3 regions of the Janthinobacterium sp. P210005 genome follow, and region 1 is predicted to be linked to each of the others. Evidence: predicted binding sites of a transcription regulator. Region 1 holds the regulator's gene; each other region holds the start of a gene.
The links. The regulator FNR, encoded in region 1, switches genes on or off when oxygen is low (the NO sensors DNR and NnrR bind a similar motif). The targets are predictions, from matches to a motif close to TTGATNNNNATCAA.
Positions count from the first base shown of each region.

Region 2: a site for FNR is predicted at 1,703-1,716, ahead of VPH40_RS02505 (serine protein kinase). Genes of this name have one in related genera too.
Region 3: a site for FNR is predicted at 2,745-2,758, ahead of VPH40_RS15185 (universal stress protein). Genes of this name have one in related genera too.

Region 1 is NZ_JAZARC010000002.1:739,727-745,556, reverse strand. It holds gene ccoG (cytochrome c oxidase accessory protein CcoG) at 1-1,163, shown strand, start outside; gene VPH40_RS13330 (FixH family protein) at 1,266-1,790, shown strand; gene fnr (fumarate/nitrate reduction transcriptional regulator Fnr) at 1,915-2,673, opposite strand; gene VPH40_RS13320 (response regulator) at 2,923-5,830, shown strand, end outside.
Region 2 is NZ_JAZARC010000001.1:600,424-606,253, reverse strand. It holds gene VPH40_RS02515 (hypothetical protein) at 1-255, opposite strand, end outside; gene VPH40_RS02510 (hypothetical protein) at 465-1,643, opposite strand; gene VPH40_RS02505 (serine protein kinase) at 1,928-3,943, shown strand; gene VPH40_RS02500 (DUF444 family protein) at 3,946-5,250, shown strand; gene VPH40_RS02495 (SpoVR family protein) at 5,247-5,830, shown strand, end outside.
Region 3 is NZ_JAZARC010000003.1:323,878-329,707, reverse strand. It holds gene VPH40_RS15195 (NADP-dependent malic enzyme) at 1-751, shown strand, start outside; gene VPH40_RS15190 (hypothetical protein) at 805-1,674, opposite strand; gene VPH40_RS15185 (universal stress protein) at 1,744-2,580, opposite strand; gene VPH40_RS15180 (response regulator) at 2,893-3,906, opposite strand; gene VPH40_RS15175 (MHYT domain-containing protein) at 3,903-5,830, opposite strand, start outside.

The sequences.
Region 1 (5,830 bases):
TCATCTATCTGGCGGCCCTGCTGATCATCTGTGCGTATTTGTTGTTCCTCGTCACGGCCATTGCCGGGCGGGTGTGGTGCGGGTTCTCTTGCCCGCAAACGGTATACACGGAAATTTTCCTGTGGGTCGAACGCCGCATCGAGGGCACGCGCAGCGCGCGCATGGCCCTCGACAAGCAGGGCCCCTCCGTGCGCAAGGCGTTCAAGAAGACGGCCAAGCACCTGGTATGGGGCGCCATCGCCCTGTGGACGGGCTTTACCTTTGTCGGCTACTTCACGCCGATCAAGGAACTGGCGCAGTCGGTGACCACGCTGAACTTCGGTCCCTGGGAATGGTTCTGGGTCTTGTTCTACAGTCTGGCAACCTACGGCAACGCGGGCTGGCTGCGCGAGCAGGTGTGCAAATACATGTGCCCCTACGCGCGCTTCCAGAGCGCCATGTTCGACCAGGACACCCTGATCATCACCTACGATGCCAAGCGCGGTGAACCACGTGGCGCCATGAGCAAGAAGGCCGGCAACAACGACAAGCTGGGCGATTGCATCGACTGTACCCTGTGCGTGCAGGTGTGTCCGACCGGTATCGATATCCGTAACGGCCTGCAGTATGAATGCATCGGTTGCGCCGCTTGCGTCGATGCCTGCAACAGCGTGATGGACAAAGTCGACCGGCCACGGGGACTGGTACGCTACAGTACCGACCATGCGATGGAAAACAACTTCAATTCGAAGCAGATACGCCAGCGCGCCATGCGCCCGCGCGTCTTGATCTACACTTCCATCCTGGCCCTGATCATCATCGCCGTGTGTACTTCGCTGGCCCTGCGCACGCCCCTGAAAATGGACGTGATCCGCGACCGCGGTTCCATGGGACGCGAAGTGGAAGACGGCATGATCGAAAACGTCTACCGCCTGCAGATCATGAACACGTCGGAGCAAAGCCAGCATTTCAAAATCAGCGCTTCCGGCTTGCCGGGCCTTACCTTGCTGACGCGCGAAGAAGTGACCTTGCAGCCGACGGAAACGCTGGGTTGGCCGATCCGCCTGCGCGTGCCGCACGGCGTGGGAGAGAAGGGCTCGAACAAGATTGCGATCGAATTGCAATCGCTGGACGACCCATCGCTGCATGTGCGTGAAAGCGCGGTATTCATCGTGCCGCGTTAACAAGGAAAGGCGGACGGGGACCGGGTGCCCTCGCCGCCGCCACGAAGTTGCAGGAAGGCCGGTCCCCATGCGGGGACTGGCTGATTAAACAGGAGAAATATCATGTCCGACAGTCTGAAACTGCAAGCACCCGTTGCACCGTGGTACAAGCATCGCTGGCCATGGCTGCTGATGATCGGCCCCGGCCTGTCCGTGGTCGTCGGCAGCTTCATGGGCTATATCGCGTTTACGCAGCCCGATGCACTGGTGGTGGGCGATTATTACAAGCAGGGCAAGGCGATCAACCAGGATTTGAAGCGTGACACGATCGCCAGCGACCTGGCGATGGATACGCGCCTGTCGTATGACGTGGCGCAAGCACGCCTGACCGGTTCCGTGCACAGCTTCGGCAAGGCCTATCAGGCGCCTTTACAGCTGCACCTGGCGCATGCGACCCTGCCGGAAAAAGATATCAAGGTGCTGGTGCAGCCCGATGCGGCCGGCAATTTTTCCGTGGCGCTGCCGATGCTCGAGCGCAGCCGCTGGCAAGTGCTGGTGGAAAACGACAAACGCGAGTGGCGCCTGTCCGGCATCTGGACCTGGCCCCTGCAGCGCAGCATCGCGCTGCATGCGGATGAAGAGCTATAACGTACAGCGCCGGGAAAACCGTAGCGAGCGGCAGTGATTTGTGGTTGAGAAGCGCAGCTGTGCTATAGCACAGCGAGCATCGCAAGCCGCAAAGCGCGACGCGCAGCAGGTTTTGACGGTGCTGTTACTTGCAGACGTCCGTGCCGGCCGTAATGGCTTTCAGCTTGGCCGGCTGCAGGATTTCAATTTCCCGGTTGGAGACGCGCAACCAGCCTTCCTTCTTGAACTTCGACAGCAGGCGGCTGACGCTCTCGATGGTCAGGCCCAGGTAGTTGCCGATTTCCTCGCGCGACATGCGCAGCTGGAAATTGCTGCCCGAATAGCCGCGCGCTTCATAGCGCGACGCCAGGTTGACGATGAAGGCGGCAAAGCGCTGCGTCGCCTGCATATTGCCCAGCAACAGCATGACGCTTTGCTCGCGCGTGATTTCCTGGCTCATCATGCGGTGGAAATGGCGCAGCAGGGTCGGCATATTGCCCAGCAATTGTTCCAGGCTGGAAAACGGGATTTCACACACTTCGCTGTCTTCCAGCGCCACCGCATTACAGTGGTGGCGGTCGGCGCTGATGGCGTCCATGCCCAGCAGTTCGCCCGCCATCTGGAAGCCCGTCACCTGCTCTTCGCCGCCCGGATTGATCTGGTACGTCTTGAAATGCCCCAGGCGGATCGCATACAGGTTCTGGAACGAGTCGCCGATGCGGAACAGCGAGGCGCCGCGCACGATCTTGCGGCGGCGGCCGATGATCTGGTCCAGCCTGTCCATGTCGCCCACATCGAGGCCCATCGGCAGGCACAATTGATGCATGCTGCAGGTCGAGCATCGCGCACGCAACGCCTCCACGTTCACGGTGGGCAAGGTTGGAGTGAGTAGCGCTTCAGTCATGTCGGTACCTTTTAGAAAATGCAACAACAAGTTTACTGCATACAGCCGCATACAGGGTTGCCGTATGCCAATTTCACCGTAAATTCGGCGAATAAACGACGTCCAGCCTTTAATTATATGGCAACATCGTCAAAAGCCCGTAGGGGGCGGGCAATTTGCGCGGCGGCGCTTGCCAAGCTGGGGCATTGATAGGAAAATTCCTGACAGCATTATCTGCCGCCTGTGCCGCCCGGTACTGAAAAGGAAATCATGAAGCCTCTCGGCATTAAAGCAAAAGTCGCGCTGGCCACCAGCCTGACCTCGATCGCCATGATCGCGCTGGTCACCATGATCCAGGTGCAGCACATGCGCGACGACTTCACCCGAGTACTGCTGAGCCAGCAATCGTCCCTGATCACCCGCACCGCCGCCGAGCTCGACGACAAGCTGGGCATGCTGCTGCAGATCGTCACCCTGACGGCCCGACAACAGCCGCCGGAATTGATCGCCCGGCCCGCCCAATTGCGCGAATACTATTCGCGCCGCTCGATGCTGGTGCTGTTCGATGACGTGCTGGTACTCGACGCGCATGGCGCCGTCGTGGCCGACATGCCGGAGGTAGCGGGGCGCGCCGGCATCAACGTCGCCGAGCGCGAGTATTTCCAGACCGTCCTGCGCACGCGCCAGCCCATGATCACCGAACCGATGCTGGGCAAGTCGAGCGGCATGCCCATCGTGCAGATGGTGGCGCCCGTGCTGGCCGCCGATGGCCAGGTGGCCGGCGTGGTGATCGGCGTGCTGCGCCTGTACAAGGACAACCTGCTGGGCCGCCTGCGCTCGGAAAAGATCGGCAAGAACGGCTATTACTTCATCCTCACGCGCGGCGCCGTGCCGCGCTACGTGCTGCATCCCGATACCAGCCGGCTGTTGCAACCGCGCCAGCCGAACGCCAACCTGACGACGACCCGGCTGCTGCAGGAAGATGGCGAAGGCAGCATGGTCAGCACCAACAGCCGCGGCATCACGGCCGTCAACAGCTTCAAGCGCCTGAAATCCGTAAACTGGCTGCTGGCCGCCTCGCTCCCCGTCGAGGATGCCTTCGAGCCGTTCGATGGCGTGCTGTACCGGCTGGTGCTGTGGAGCATCCTCGCCTCGCTGCTGGCCGCCTTTGTTCTGGGCTGGGTCACCGTGCGCCTGCTGTCGCCGCTGGTGCGCCTGCGCGACACCCTGCAAGCCCTGCGCACCAGCGGCAGCCGCTTCACGCCCGTGCCGGTGCAGCAGCGCGACGAGATCGGCGAACTGACGGAAGCGTTCAACGGCCTGATGAGCGAACGCGACCGCCTGCAGCAGGAACTCGAATCGCGCGCGGCGGAACTGGAACAGGAACGCGACCGGGCCGAGGCGGCGAACCGCGCGAAGAGCGATTTCGTGGCCAACATGAGCCATGAAATCCGCACGCCCCTCAATGCCGTGCTGGGCATGGTGTATTTGCTGGGCAATACCAGGCTCGACACGGAACAGCGCAAGTATCTGACCATGGTCAGAGTGGCGGGCCAGTCGCTGCTGGGCATCCTCAACGACGTGCTCGACTATTCGAAGATCGAGGCACGGCGCATGGAATTGTCGCCCGTCGAATTCGACCTCGACGAAGTCATGAATACCCTGGCCACGACGATGACGATGAATGCGGGCGAAAAGGAGCTGGAACTGGCCATCGCCGTCGAGCCCGACGTGCCGCGGCGCCTCGTGGGCGACGCCCAGCGCCTGCAGCAAATCCTCGTCAACCTGGCCGGCAACGCCATCAAGTTCACGGAGAGCGGCGAAGTGGTGGTGGCCGTCAGCCTGGCCGAGAGCGAGAGCGGCCGCGCCTGGCTGCGCTTCGAAGTGCGCGACACGGGCATCGGCATGACGGAACTGCAGCAACAGCAGCTGTTTGCCGCGTTTTCCCAGGGCGACCAGAGCATCACGCGGCGCTTCGGCGGCACGGGCCTGGGCCTGGCCATCAGCAAGCAGCTGATCCACATGATGGGCGGCGACATCGCCGTCGCCAGCAGCGAAGGCAAGGGCAGCCGCTTCTGGTTCAGCGTGCCCTTCGAGATGCTGGCGCAGCCGGCAGAAACGCGGCGCACGCCGGCGCTGGGCCAGCTGCGCCTGCTGGTGGCCGACGACAACCGCACCACGCGCGAACTGATCGTCAAGCTGATCGAGGCGTGGGGCTGGCTGGCCGACGAAGTGGACTCCGGCTTTGCCGCCATCGAACTGTACCGCGAACGCCTGGCGCAGCAGCAACCGTATGATGTGGTGCTGGCCGACTGGCACATGCCCGTCATGGATGGCCTGGCCACGGCCAAGGCCATCCGCCAGGCGGCCAGCGGCCAGCGCCAGCCCATCGTGGTAATGGTCAACGCGTTCGCCCGCAACCACCTGGAAGAAATCTCCAGCGCGGCCGAGGCCGACGTCGTGCTGATGAAGCCGATCACGGGATCGAGCCTGTTCGACGCCCTGCACCAGGCGCTGATCGCCAAGGACGACGGCGGCGAGCAACGCATGCTGCACCAGCCGCTGGGCACGGAACTGGCCGGCGTGCATTTCCTGCTGGTGGAAGACAACCACCTGAACCAGGCCGTGGCGCGCGGCATCCTCGAACACATGGGCGCCACCCTGGACGTGGTGGGCGACGGCTTGCAAGCCGTGGAACGGCTGCGCACGGAAGCGCTGCGCTACGACATCGTGCTGATGGACATGCAGATGCCCGTCATGGACGGTTTCAGCGCTACCCACATCATCCGCACGGAACTGCGTTTGCACCTGCCCGTGATCGCCATGACGGCCGGCGTGCTGGCGTCCGAGCGCGAGCGCTGCATGACGGCCGGCATCAGCGATTTCATCGCCAAGCCCGTGGTGGTGGAAGAGATGATGGAAGTCATCCTGCGCCACCTGCCCAAGCGCCCGCAAGTACAGACGGCCGAGCCGGCACGCATCGCCGATGAGGAAGTGTTTTCCATGGCGCCGCTGATGCGCGTGATGGGACGCGATGCGAAGGGGCGCGGCGTGCTGCGGCGCATGGTGGAAGACGCGCTGAACAAGGGCACGACGCCCGTGCGCGACGCCGAAACGGCGTTGCAGGCGGGCCGCCACAGCGACGTGGCACGCATCCTGCACAGCGTGCGCGGCTCCG
Region 2 (5,830 bases), on a different contig from region 1:
CTTGACGGACGAGTCGCGCAGATACACGACGAGCGCTTCCTTGCCCACGGCCGTCTGCCCCAGGCTGACGCCTTCCACGCCGTCGATGGCCATCAGCGCCCGCTCGTTGCGTCGCCGGGCCGCTTCCAGGCGGCCCTGAGGTGCGGCCTGGGCATGCTGCCCCGGGCCCTGTCCAGGGGGGGCATCCGGCAAATACGGCATGGCCGCGTCCTCGAAGACGGCATATGGCGATTGTGCGAACTTACTGTTTGACATGACACATCCTCCTGATATGACAAACCCTCCCGATGCCTTGCATGATACACCCGGCCAACCGGCGCTGCAGCACGCTTCGCCAGCCAAGACCCTGCGCGACAGCCGGCCTTGCGCAAGACTTGAGCAAGACTTGAGCTAGATCGTCATCGTGCAAAAAACAGCGCCGGGCAAGGCGGCGCGGGGCCGCCCGACCGGCTCCTAAGGCGTGCTCAAGTGTACAAATTGATGTCGAGCGCCACCACCACGCGCCGCATCTGGTTGGCAAACGTGATGTTGCCGCCGCCGGCAAACAGCAGGCCGACGGGATTGCGCTGCTGGTTCCAGGTCCAGATGGACGAGCCGGAATCGCCGCCCGCGCTGAAGGCCCCGCTGACGCCCGTGATGGCGATCTGGTCTTGGAACAGCGCGATCCTGCCGCCGCCGTAATTGACGTTGATGGTGGCGCCCAGGCCCGTGATGCGGCCCTGCGTCAATTGCGTCGTGCGGCCGGACTTGCCGACCATCATGCCGAGTGCGGGTGCCACGAGCGCATTGCTGATGCGGAAGTACGCGGGCACGCCGCCGCTCAGGTAGACCAGTTCGGGACGCACCCTGTCTGGCCAGGCCCAGCCAGTGGCGCAATCGACGAAGTTGACGCCGCCGCTGAAATTGATGGGCACGAAACGCTCGAGCACGGCCACCTGGTCTTGCGGACAGCGGCCGCCGTCGATGGGGCCAGGCTGCACGATGCAATCGTTGAACACGCCGCCGTTGGAATTGGCCAGCACGTGATTATTGCTAAGAATCATCAGGCGGCTGTTGCGCGGCGCGCTGCGCCCCACGGCCAGGCAGCCGATGGTGCCGGCCGTGATGCGGAAATGCCCGACCGACACGCCACCCGGCGCGGGGCGCAGGCGGAAACGGTGGGGCTGCGCATCGATCACGCCCGTGACGACGATGTTGACGGGCACCTTGTCGCTGGCCACGGCGCGCACGCCCATGGCCCCCACGATGGCGGCCTTGGCCCGGTCGACGGAAGTGGGTTCGGCCACGTACAGGGTCAGGGCCGGCAAGCCCGGTTCGCCGGACGAGCTGTCGCTGGCGCCCTCGCCCAGGCCGATGGACACGCCCTGGATATTGCCGCTGTCGCTGAAGGCGTCGGCCGCGCGCGCGCCGCCCGCTTGCGCGATGCTTTGCCGCATGCCGTCCTCGATGCTGCGCTTGATTTCCAGCAATTCCATGCTGACGCCGCTCAGGGCGTCGGGCACGTCCGCGACGGATGCGCTCTCGATCGTATTGTCGTCTTCGCCGGGGACGGAAAACTGGCCGACGGCCTCTTCATCGTCCGCGCTCTGTCCCCTGCCGCTGCTGCCGGGCGGGGCGCTGAAACCATTCTCGTTGCCTATCATCGTGTTCTCCTCGTGGGTCGCCGCAAGCTTCCAGTGTGGACGGGCTGCGCGGGCCGGTATTGATCTGGATTGAACCGCGTGGATGCCTGGCCGCCCTGCCCCATTGAGGGCCAGCGATTGCAAAAATAGTTCCCTCGCCAAGGTTGAGCGGGATCAGGCGTGCGGGCAGAGGCGCCGCCGTATACTTGGCCGACAGGCTGGAACCGGGCCTGCTCCACGGCAGCAACGCCAGCAACAGCAAGGATGGGGAAACAATGACGAGCCCTGCAATAACGAACCCTGGTATGACACGCCAATCCGACGACGCCCCTGCGGCAGCGGCCTCAGCCGGCGCCAATACAGCCGCCGACAATACGACGGACGCCGGTGGCGCGGCCCAGCATGCGGGTTTCGTGCACGGCATGGCGGCCTGGGCGGAAAAACACCGCATCACTCCCTGGCGCGGCAGTTTTGCCGACTTCCTCGAGCAAATCCTGCCCGGCCGCGCGCCCCTGCTGACGCGCAGCGCGCACCAGTACCTGTGGGACATGATGCGCTGGAATGGCCAGACCGACGGCAACGGGCGCTTCCGCTGCCGCCTGTTCGACGACGAGCTGTTCGGCATCGACGAGGCGATCGACCGGGTCGCCGCCTACTTCAAGGCGGCCGCCGCCGGTTCCGAAGTGGGCCGGCGCATGTTGCTGTTGCTGGGCCCGCCATCGGGCGGCAAATCGACCATGGTGATCCTGCTCAAGCGGGGCCTGGAAGAATACAGCCACAGCAGCGAAGGCGCGCTGTACGGCATCGCCGGCTGTCCCGTGCACGAATCGCCGCTGCACCTGGTGCCGCACAGCATGCGCGCCGACTTTCGCGCCAGCTATGATGCCGAACTGCAGGGCGAACTGTGTCCACATTGCCGCGCCCGCCTGGAAGAGCAGTATGCGGGCGACTTCCTGCGCATGCCCGTCGAGCGCATCCATTTGTCCGAGGCGGGCCGCTGCGGCATCGGCACGTATGCGCCGCACGATCCCACGACGGCCGACCTGGCCGACCTGGTCGGTTCCGTCGACCTGTCGAAAGTGGCGCAATACGGCGACGAAGGCGATCCGCGCGCCTGGTCGTGGTCCGGCGCCGTGTACGCGGCCAGCCGCGGCATGCTGGAAATGATCGAAATCCTCAAGGTCAAGCGGGAATTCCTCTACTTGCTGCTGACCTTGACGCAGGAAAAGAATGTCAAGGTGTCGCGCTTCCCCCTGATCTACCTCGACGAAACCATTCTCGCACACACGAATCTGGCCGAATTCCGCAAATTCCTGCAAGAGAGCGAAAACGAGGCGCTGCTCGACCGCATGGTCATCGTGCAAGTGCCCTATACGCTCAATTACCGCGAAGAAGCGCGCATCTACCGCAAGCTGATCCTCGCGGCCGCGCCCGCCTTCCGCGACGTGCACCTCGATCCGCACGTGCTGCATGCGGCGGCCGTGTTTGCCATCCTCAGCCGCATGCCCGAGGGCGAGGACAAGGAGGCCGAGCTGGTCAAGAAACTGCGCATCTACGCGAACGAAGATGTGGACGACTTGCAGCCGGCCGACCTGCGCCGCATGCGCGAGCGCGACAAGTCGCCCGACGAGGGCCTGTCGGGCGTGTCGCCCCGCTTCGTCATCAATGCCTTGTCGCACGCCATCATTTCCGCCCAGCGCAACAGCCTGTCCACCATGGACGTGCTGCTGGCCCTGAAAGACGGCATCGAAAACGATGCGCGCATCGAACCGCGGCGCAAGCGCAAATGGGTCGATTACCTGGTGCTCACGCGCAAGGATTTCTATAACCGCTGGGTCAAGGCCGACGTGCACAAGGCCTTGTTCGTGTCATTCGAGCAAGAAGCGCAAGACTTGCTGAACAAATATCTCGATGAAGTCGAAGCCATGCTCGACAACCGCCAGATCCGCGATCCCATCACCAGCGAAGAGCGCCGTCCCGACGAGCGCTTCCTGCGCGCCGTGGAAGAGAAAATCCACATCAGCGACTCGGGCAAGCAATCTTTCCGGCAAGAAGTGGTGCGCAAGGCCATGAGCGCCTTCAAGCGGGGCGAAGCGTTTGGTCTGGCCAGCCATGCGCCATTGCACGACGCCATCCAGCAATACCTGTTCGAGCAGCGGCGCGACGTGCTGCGCCTCGTCGGCTCGGCCAAGCGGCCCGACGACGACGTGCGGGCCAGGATATCCGCCGTCGAGCAGCGCCTGGTCGACGAATACGGCTATGACGCCCATAGCGCGCGCGAAGCGCTCAACTACGTGACCACCTTGCTGGCGCAGGAATAGCCATGGCCGCCACCACGACGCCAGGCAGCGGCACACAGGATGCCCATCCGGCCTGGGGGGATTCCACGGAACCCGCAGGCACCGCGGACCCCGCCGCCACGGCCGGCTCCGCCGGTTCCTCCGGCGCGGCGGCGGCGGCGGGTGGCGCGCCAGCCCTGGCCCGGCCCTGGTACGCGCTGTTCTCGCGCGGCGCGCGCGACTGGCTGCGCCACAACCAGAAAGTGCGCGAAGCCGTGCAGGCGCACTTGCCCGAGCTGGTCGCCACGCCCGACCTGATCGACGGACCGCAGCAGCGCACGGTGCAAGTGCCCATGCGCCTGCTCGAACATGCGCGTTTCCGCCTGGCGCCCGCGCGCAGCAGCTTGGGCGCGGGCCAGGGTGACGGCCAGCCCGGCGATATCCTGCGCCCGGCCCGGCCCGCCGCCACTGGCGGGGCCGGCACGCAAGGTGACGGCGGCGATGGCGAGGGGGCCGTGCGCCTGCTGCTGGAGTTTCCCATCGACGACATACTCGACTGGCTGTGGGACGCCTTCGAATTGCCGCACCTGACGCCACGCCACCTGGGCGCCATCGACGACGTGCGGCTCGTGCGTAGCGGCCTGGACCGGCATGGCGCCCGTTCGCGGCTGGACCGGCGGCGCACCGTCAAGGAAGCCATCAAGCGGCGCGCCCTGCAAGCGCAGCCAGTGCCCTTCACCAATGAGGACTTGCGCTACCGCCAGGTGCTGCCGCAACCCCGGCCCAGCACGAACGCCGTCGTGTTTTTCGTGCTGGACGTGTCGGCCAGCATGGCGCAGCCCGAGCGCAAGCTGGCCAAATCGTTCTTTTTCTTTGCCTTGCAAGGCTTGCGCCGCAGGTATGCGCGCGTGGAAACGCGCTTTATCGCCCATACGACGCGGGCCTGGGAATTTTCCGAAGCCGAGTTCTTCCAGGTCAATGGCATGGGGGGCACCATGGCGTCCACCGCCTTTCGCCTGAGCCGCGAATTGCTGCAGGAACACTACGCGCCGGGCCGTTACAACGCCTATCTGTTCTATGCCTCCGATGGCGAAAATTTCAGCGAAGACCGGGGGCCGGCCAGCGCGGCCCTGGGCGAACTGGCCGGTTTGCTCAACTATATGGGCTATGTGGAAACCGTGCCCGGCGTGCCGCGCAGCCTGGAAACTGAAATGCACAGCTTGTTCGCGGAGCAGGAACGGCGCGGCTTGCCCTTGCACAGCAGCATCCTCGGCAAGAGCGACGACGTGTGGGAAGCCATCCGCACCTTTTTCCGGCACGAGGCGGCCGATACGGAGGATGCGGCATGATGCGGCATGACGCCCCGCGCCACGCCAACACGGCCGATATGGCCGATACAGCGGACACGGCGAACACAATTGGCCTGGACGGCTACGCGGCGCGCATCGAAGCGCTGGCGCGGCAACTGGGGCTGGCGTTCGCCCCCGTCGAGTTCGAGCTGGTGCCGGACAGTTTCATGGCCGAGATCGCCATCTATGGCTTGCCCGTGCGCATGCGCCACTGGTCGTTCGGCGTGCGCTACATCCACCAGCTCGTGCATCAAAAGATGGGCAACTCGCATATGTTCGAAGTCATGTTTCCCGGCGACCCTTGCCATGCCTACATGGCCGAACACAATTCCGTGGCGGAAAACACCCTCGTCACGGCCCACGTGCTGGGCCACGCCGATTTCGCCAGCCGCAATGCCCTGTTCCTGCGTTTCGGCGCCATGGCGGGCCAGCACATCCTGGAACAGAGCGCGGCGCGGGCGCAACGTCTGGAAATGGCGCTGCAACGCCACGGTCAGGAACAGGTGGAAGCCGTGCTCGACGCGGCACTGGCGCTGGAGCAGCACGTGGACATCCACGCCGAGCTGCACCGCCCGCCCTA
Region 3 (5,830 bases), on a different contig from region 1:
GAATACGTACTACGCCATGACCAGCCGCAAAGGCGTCACCGAGGAATACGCTAAACTGGAAATGCGCCGCCGTCACACCCTGATCGGTTCGATGATGATCCACAAGGGCGACGCCGACGGCATGATCTGCGGCACCTTCGGCACCACCCAGCTGCACCTGAAATACATCGACCAGGTGCTGGGCAAGCGCGCCGGCAGCAATGTCTACGCCGCCATGAACGTGCTGATCATGCCGGAACGCCAGCTGGTGATGGTCGACACGCACGTCAATGAAAACCCGGACGCGGACCAGTTGGCCGAGATCACCATCATGGCCGCCGAAGAGATGACCCGTTTCGGCCTGTCGCCGCGCGCAGCCCTGCTGTCGCACTCGAACTTCGGTTCCAGCGATAGCGCCTCGGCGCAAAAGATGCGCGCCGCGCTCGCCATCATCAAGGAACGCGCGCCGGACCTGGAAATCGACGGCGAAATGCACGGCGATACGGCCCTCGACAGCAAGCTGCGTCAGAAAATCATGCCGAATTCGGCACTGAAGAACGACGCCAACCTGCTCGTCATGCCGAACATCGAATCGGCCAACATCGCCTACAACCTGGTGAAGACGGCGGCCGGCAACGGCATCGCCGTCGGTCCGATCCTGCTCGGTTGCGCCAAGCCCGTGCACATCCTGACGCCATCGGCCACCGTGCGCCGCATCGTCAACATGACGGCCCTGTGCGTCGTCGACGCCGTGGCACAGCGCAAAGCCTAAGCTGTTAGCTGCCGCCTGAAAGCCGCGCCATCCGCAAGGAGGCGCGGCTTTTTTTACATGGGCGACACGGGCAGGGCCGCGGCGGGCGGATGGCGGCGCAGGTAGTAATGGCGGTACAGCATGATCTCGCCCCATACCAGCAGCAGCGCCACCAGCGCGAACAGGCCCAGCGTGATCTTGAGCGAATTGAAATAGGCGCCGGCTTGCCGTTTGATGGCGTCGATGAAAATCATCGGCACTGACTTGTCGAGTTTGCTGAAGTCGGCATGGCGCGCCACGTCGGTGGTCAGGCGCACGGCCAGGTCGGTGCCCAGCGCGGCCAGCTCGCCAGTCGCCTGGCCACGGAAGTTGGCGCCCTTGAGCGCTTCGCCGAGCAGGCCGACCCTGGCGATCAGCTGTTCCTGCAGCACCTGCGTCAGCAGCACGCTGCCGCGGCGCAGAATGAATTCATTGATCCAGCGCGCCTTGCTGCGTTCCCAGTAGCTGCTCGATGTGGGCTGGTAATACATGCCTTGCACGAACGGTTCGAGCAGGCTGCGCACGCTGATGGGCTGGCCCGGGGCGATCAGCTTGACCTGCTGTTCCAGGTAGACGCGCAGCGCCGGCATCTGCGCTTCGACCACAGGCTGCAAGTCGCGCTCGAGGGCCTGGTTGACCACGCGGTGCACGCTGTGCACGGCGCCAAATCCGGCACCGAGGAGCGGCAGCGCGAGCAGGATCAGCACATAGCTGAGCTTGGCGGCCACATGCCAGGCGCGGGGACGGCGCACCAGCAGGCATTTTCTGGCCAGCTGGTAGCAGATGCCGAGCGCCAGCACGAAGCCGGCCGCGCTGCACAGCAGCATCCACGGCAGGGCGGTCCACAGCAGTTCGCCGCCGAACGGCACCAGGCTATTGCCCCAATTGAGGAGTTGTTGGTTCATGTACATTGCTTTGATATGGATAAACAGGCAAGTATACCCATTGTGCAACGACATGGAGCGCGCTTGGTGTCAGTGCGCCATCAGCACCGGCAAGGTCATCTGGCGCAGCACGGTTTCCGTCACGCCGCCCAGCAGGATTTCGCGGAAGCGCGCGTGGCCGTAGCCGCCCATCACCAGCAGATCCGCATGCACTTCGGCGGCCATGGCCAGCAGCGCCGCGCCGATGTCGCCCGTGGCGACGGCCGGGCGCACTTCCACGGGCACGCCGTGGCGGCTCAGGTAGGCGGCGATGTCGGCGCCCGGATGGCGCGCCGGCTGCGCGTGGCCGACCGGCGGATGCAGCAGGGCCAGCACCACCAGGCGCGCCGCGCGCAAGAGGGGCAGGGCGTGGCCGATGGCGCGCGTCGCTTCCATGCTGCCATCCCAGGCCACCACGACCGTGTTGTCCACCTGTGCGAACTGGCCGCTGCGCGGCACGATCAGCACGGGACGGGCAGCGTTCAGCATCACGTAGGGCACCAGGTCGCTCATGGCGCCGGGCAAGGCTTCGCCGGCGTCGTGCTGGCTCAGCACGGTCAGATCGCTGTAGCGGGCGCTGACGGCCATGCCGCCATCCTCGTCGTCTTCGATCAGGCGGCGCTCGAGCGAGGCGGCGCCGGCCTGGCGCGCCAGCGTCTCGAACTGGTCCAGCGCCTGTTCCGCCTGCCCATGCAAGGCTGAAATCTGCGCCGCCACGGCGCCGCCGCGCATGCCGCGGTTGTTTTCCAGGGTAAAGCGCGACATGCCCGTCATGGCGGCGCCGATCAGGTGCGCCTGGTGCGCGTGCGCCAGCCGCGCCGCGATGGCGATGCGCTGCGGCGCATGGCGCGACAGGTCGGCGTGGACGAGGATGGATTTGTAAGCCATGTTGTCACTCGGTAGTCAGGATGGCAACAAGGCTAGAACGGCAACACGGGCAAGTCCAGCATTGCCGTGCTGGCCGGGGCTTTTCTTATGCTGGGCTTGATGTAAGTCAAAAAAAGAGAGGCCAGGGCCATCTGCAAGTGCGCAGCCAGGAAAGTGCGAGCTGTTTGATGTGCATCAAAATGCCTGCCCCAGCGCCAGCCATAATGGCATTGAACTCCTGGCCCCTCCAGTGGTCTGCATCGGCGCCGGCGCCATCTGTCCGGCACTTGCTTGTGTGACGCAACAACGCTGGCCGTGGCGGGAGTTCACTCTTCAAGCGGGCGCGTGGTGTTCCGCTTTCTCTGCCCAGCGCAGCCGGATGGCGTCGATGGCGGGCAATTCCCCGACAAACAGGTCGACCAGCCGCGCATCGAAATGGCTGCCTTGTTGCGCTTGCAGATAGCCCACGGCGTCCGACACCGACCACGCGCGCTTGTACGGGCGCACCGAGGTCAGCGCGTCGAATACGTCCGCCACGGCGACGATGCGCCCCGCCAGCGGGATCGCTTCGCCTGCCAAGCCGTTCGGGTAACCGCTGCCATCCCATTTTTCATGGTGCGACACGGCGATGGCGCGCGCCAGCGCCAGCATGCCGCCTTCCGCATGTTCGCCGATGATGTCGCCGCCGATGCGCGCATGCGTCTGCATGATGCTCCATTCGTCCGCGTCGAGCTTGCCCGGCTTTTGCAGGATGCGGTCGGGGATGCCGATCTTGCCCACGTCGTGCATGGGCGCCGCGTGCAGCAGGTCGTCCGCGGCGGCCTCGTCCATGCCGGCGGCCACGCCCAGCAGGCGCGCGTAATGGCTCATGCGGATCACGTGCAAGCCTGTTTCATTGTCCTTGTATTCGGCCGCCAGGCCCAGGCGCTGGACGATCTGCAGCCGCGTTTCCTTCAATTCATCGATGCGCACCAGCGACAGATGCGTGCGCACGCGGGCGCGCACGATGGCGGGGCTGAGCGGCTTGGTGATGTAATCGACGGCGCCCGCCTCAAAACCGCTCAGTTCGTCGCGCATGTCGTTCAGGGCCGTGACGAAAATGACGGGGATGGCGGCCGTCAGCGGCGCGGCCTTCAGCTGGCGGCAGGCGTCGTGGCCGCTCATGCCGGGCATCATCACGTCGAGCAGGATCAGGGCCGGGCGCTCCTGCTGCGCCAGCGCCAGCGCCCGCGCGCCATCCTTGGCGAACAGCAGCGCATAGTCGTTCTGCAAGATCTGGCGCAGCAATTGCAAATTGGCCGCCTCATCGTCGACGATGAGAATCACGGGCCTGGCTGGTGCATTCATGGGGACTCCGGGGCGTAGGTGTGCAGCAAGTCGTGCAGCAGCGACTGTGCTTGGGGGAAATCAAAGTCGTCGATGGCATGCAGCAGCGGCGTCAGCTCGTCCGCTTGCGCGCCCATGGCGTGCTGCAACTGTGCTTGCGCCGCGTCATCGAGTTCGCCGCGCCGCAAGGCGCTTAACAGGGCACTGGCCGCTTGCCGGACGGCGGGCGCGTCGATGGCCGCCGCCGCCGTTGCCGCTGGCAAGGCAGGCGGCGCCAGCCGGGCGATGGCGGCCGTTGCCGCCGGCCATTGCGTCAGCAGGGCGCCCAGGATTTCGTCGAGCTGCAGTGCCGTGGCGGGAGCGGGACCGAGACCGAGACCGGGACCGGCGCAGCATTGCTCCAGCGCCGCCAGGCTGGCGGCCAGTTGCTCCAGTCCCAGGTTGGCGGCCACGCCGCGCAGTTGGTGGCTGTGCGACAAGAGCGCCGCGTGGTCGCGTGCCTCGATGGCGGCCAGCAGGGCGGGAGGCAGGCGCGGATGCTCGCGTCCGAAACGGGCCAGCGCCGCGCGGTAGGCGCTGTCGTTGCCGGCCCAGCGCTGCAGGGCGCCCGCATGGTGCAGCACCCGTCCGCCAGCGGGCGGCGGTGCGAGGCTATCGTCGGCCGGGTCCGCCGCCAGGCCCAGCACGCGCGCGATTTCCAGCGCCAGCGCCTGCCATTCGACGGGCTTGGTGGCAAAACCGTCCATGCCGGCCGCCCGCGCCGCCTTGCGGTGCGCTTCGAGCACGCTGGCCGTCATGGCGATCACGGGCACGCGCGGGCGTCCGTCGCGCAGGGCGGCGGCACGGATGGCTTGCGTGGCGGCCAGGCCATCCATGTGTGGCATTTGCAAGTCCAGCAGCAGCACGTCGAAGTCATCCTGCTGCGCCAGTTGCAAGGCTTGCGCGCCATCGCCGGCCGTGACCACCGTGTGGCCACGCTTGCCCAGCAGTAAGCTCAGCAGTTCCAGGTTTTGCGGCACGTCGTCGGCGGCCAGCACGCGCAGGGGCGGCAGGCGCACGCTGCGCCGTTCGCTGGCGGGCAGCGCCGCCTGGCGCGCCGGCAGCAAGGGCAGCATGACGTGGAACACGCTGCCGTGCGGCAAGGCGGCATCGGCCCAGATGCGCCCCTGCATCAGGGTCACCAGCTGCCGGCTGATGGTGGTGCCCAGGCCCGTGCCGCCGAAGCGCCGCGTGGTCGAGGCGTCCGCTTGCACGAAGGGATCAAAAATGGCGTCGCGCCGTTCCGCGGGGATGCCGATGCCGCTGTCCTGCACCAGCAGGTGCAGCTGGCCATCGTCGCGGCGCGCCGCCAGGCTGACGGCGCCGCCGGGCGTGAACTTGATGGCGTTGTCGAGCAGGTTGCCCAGCACTTGCCGCATGCGCAATTCGTCGCCATGCAGCATGGCCGGCAGTTGCGGGTCGTACTGCACCTCCATGCGCAAGCCCTTGGCGCGCGCATGGATGCCATACGTGGACGCCAGCTCGTCGACCAGCGCCAGCAGGCTGTAGTCGCGCAATTCCAGCGCCACGGCGCCCTTGTCCAGCTTGGCAGTATCGAGCACTTCGTTGAGCAGGCGCAACAGCGAGCGGCCGGACTGGCGTACGGTATCGAGGTGGCGCCGCTGCTCGGGCGCCAGCGGCGAGTCGAGCAGCACATCGGTAAAACCGAGGATGGAATTCATCGGCGTGCGGATTTCATGGCTCATGTTGGCGACAAAGCTGGCCCGCGTGGCGGCCGCCAGCTCCGCTTTTTCCTTGGCCATGCGCAAGTCTTCCTCCATTTGCCGCCGTTCGCTGATGTCGAGGATGACGCCGTCGACCCAGCGTACGGCGCCTGCCGCGTCGTGCACGACGGTGCCCCGCTCCCACAGCCAGCGCGCCGTGCCGTCCGCATGCAGCAGCCGGT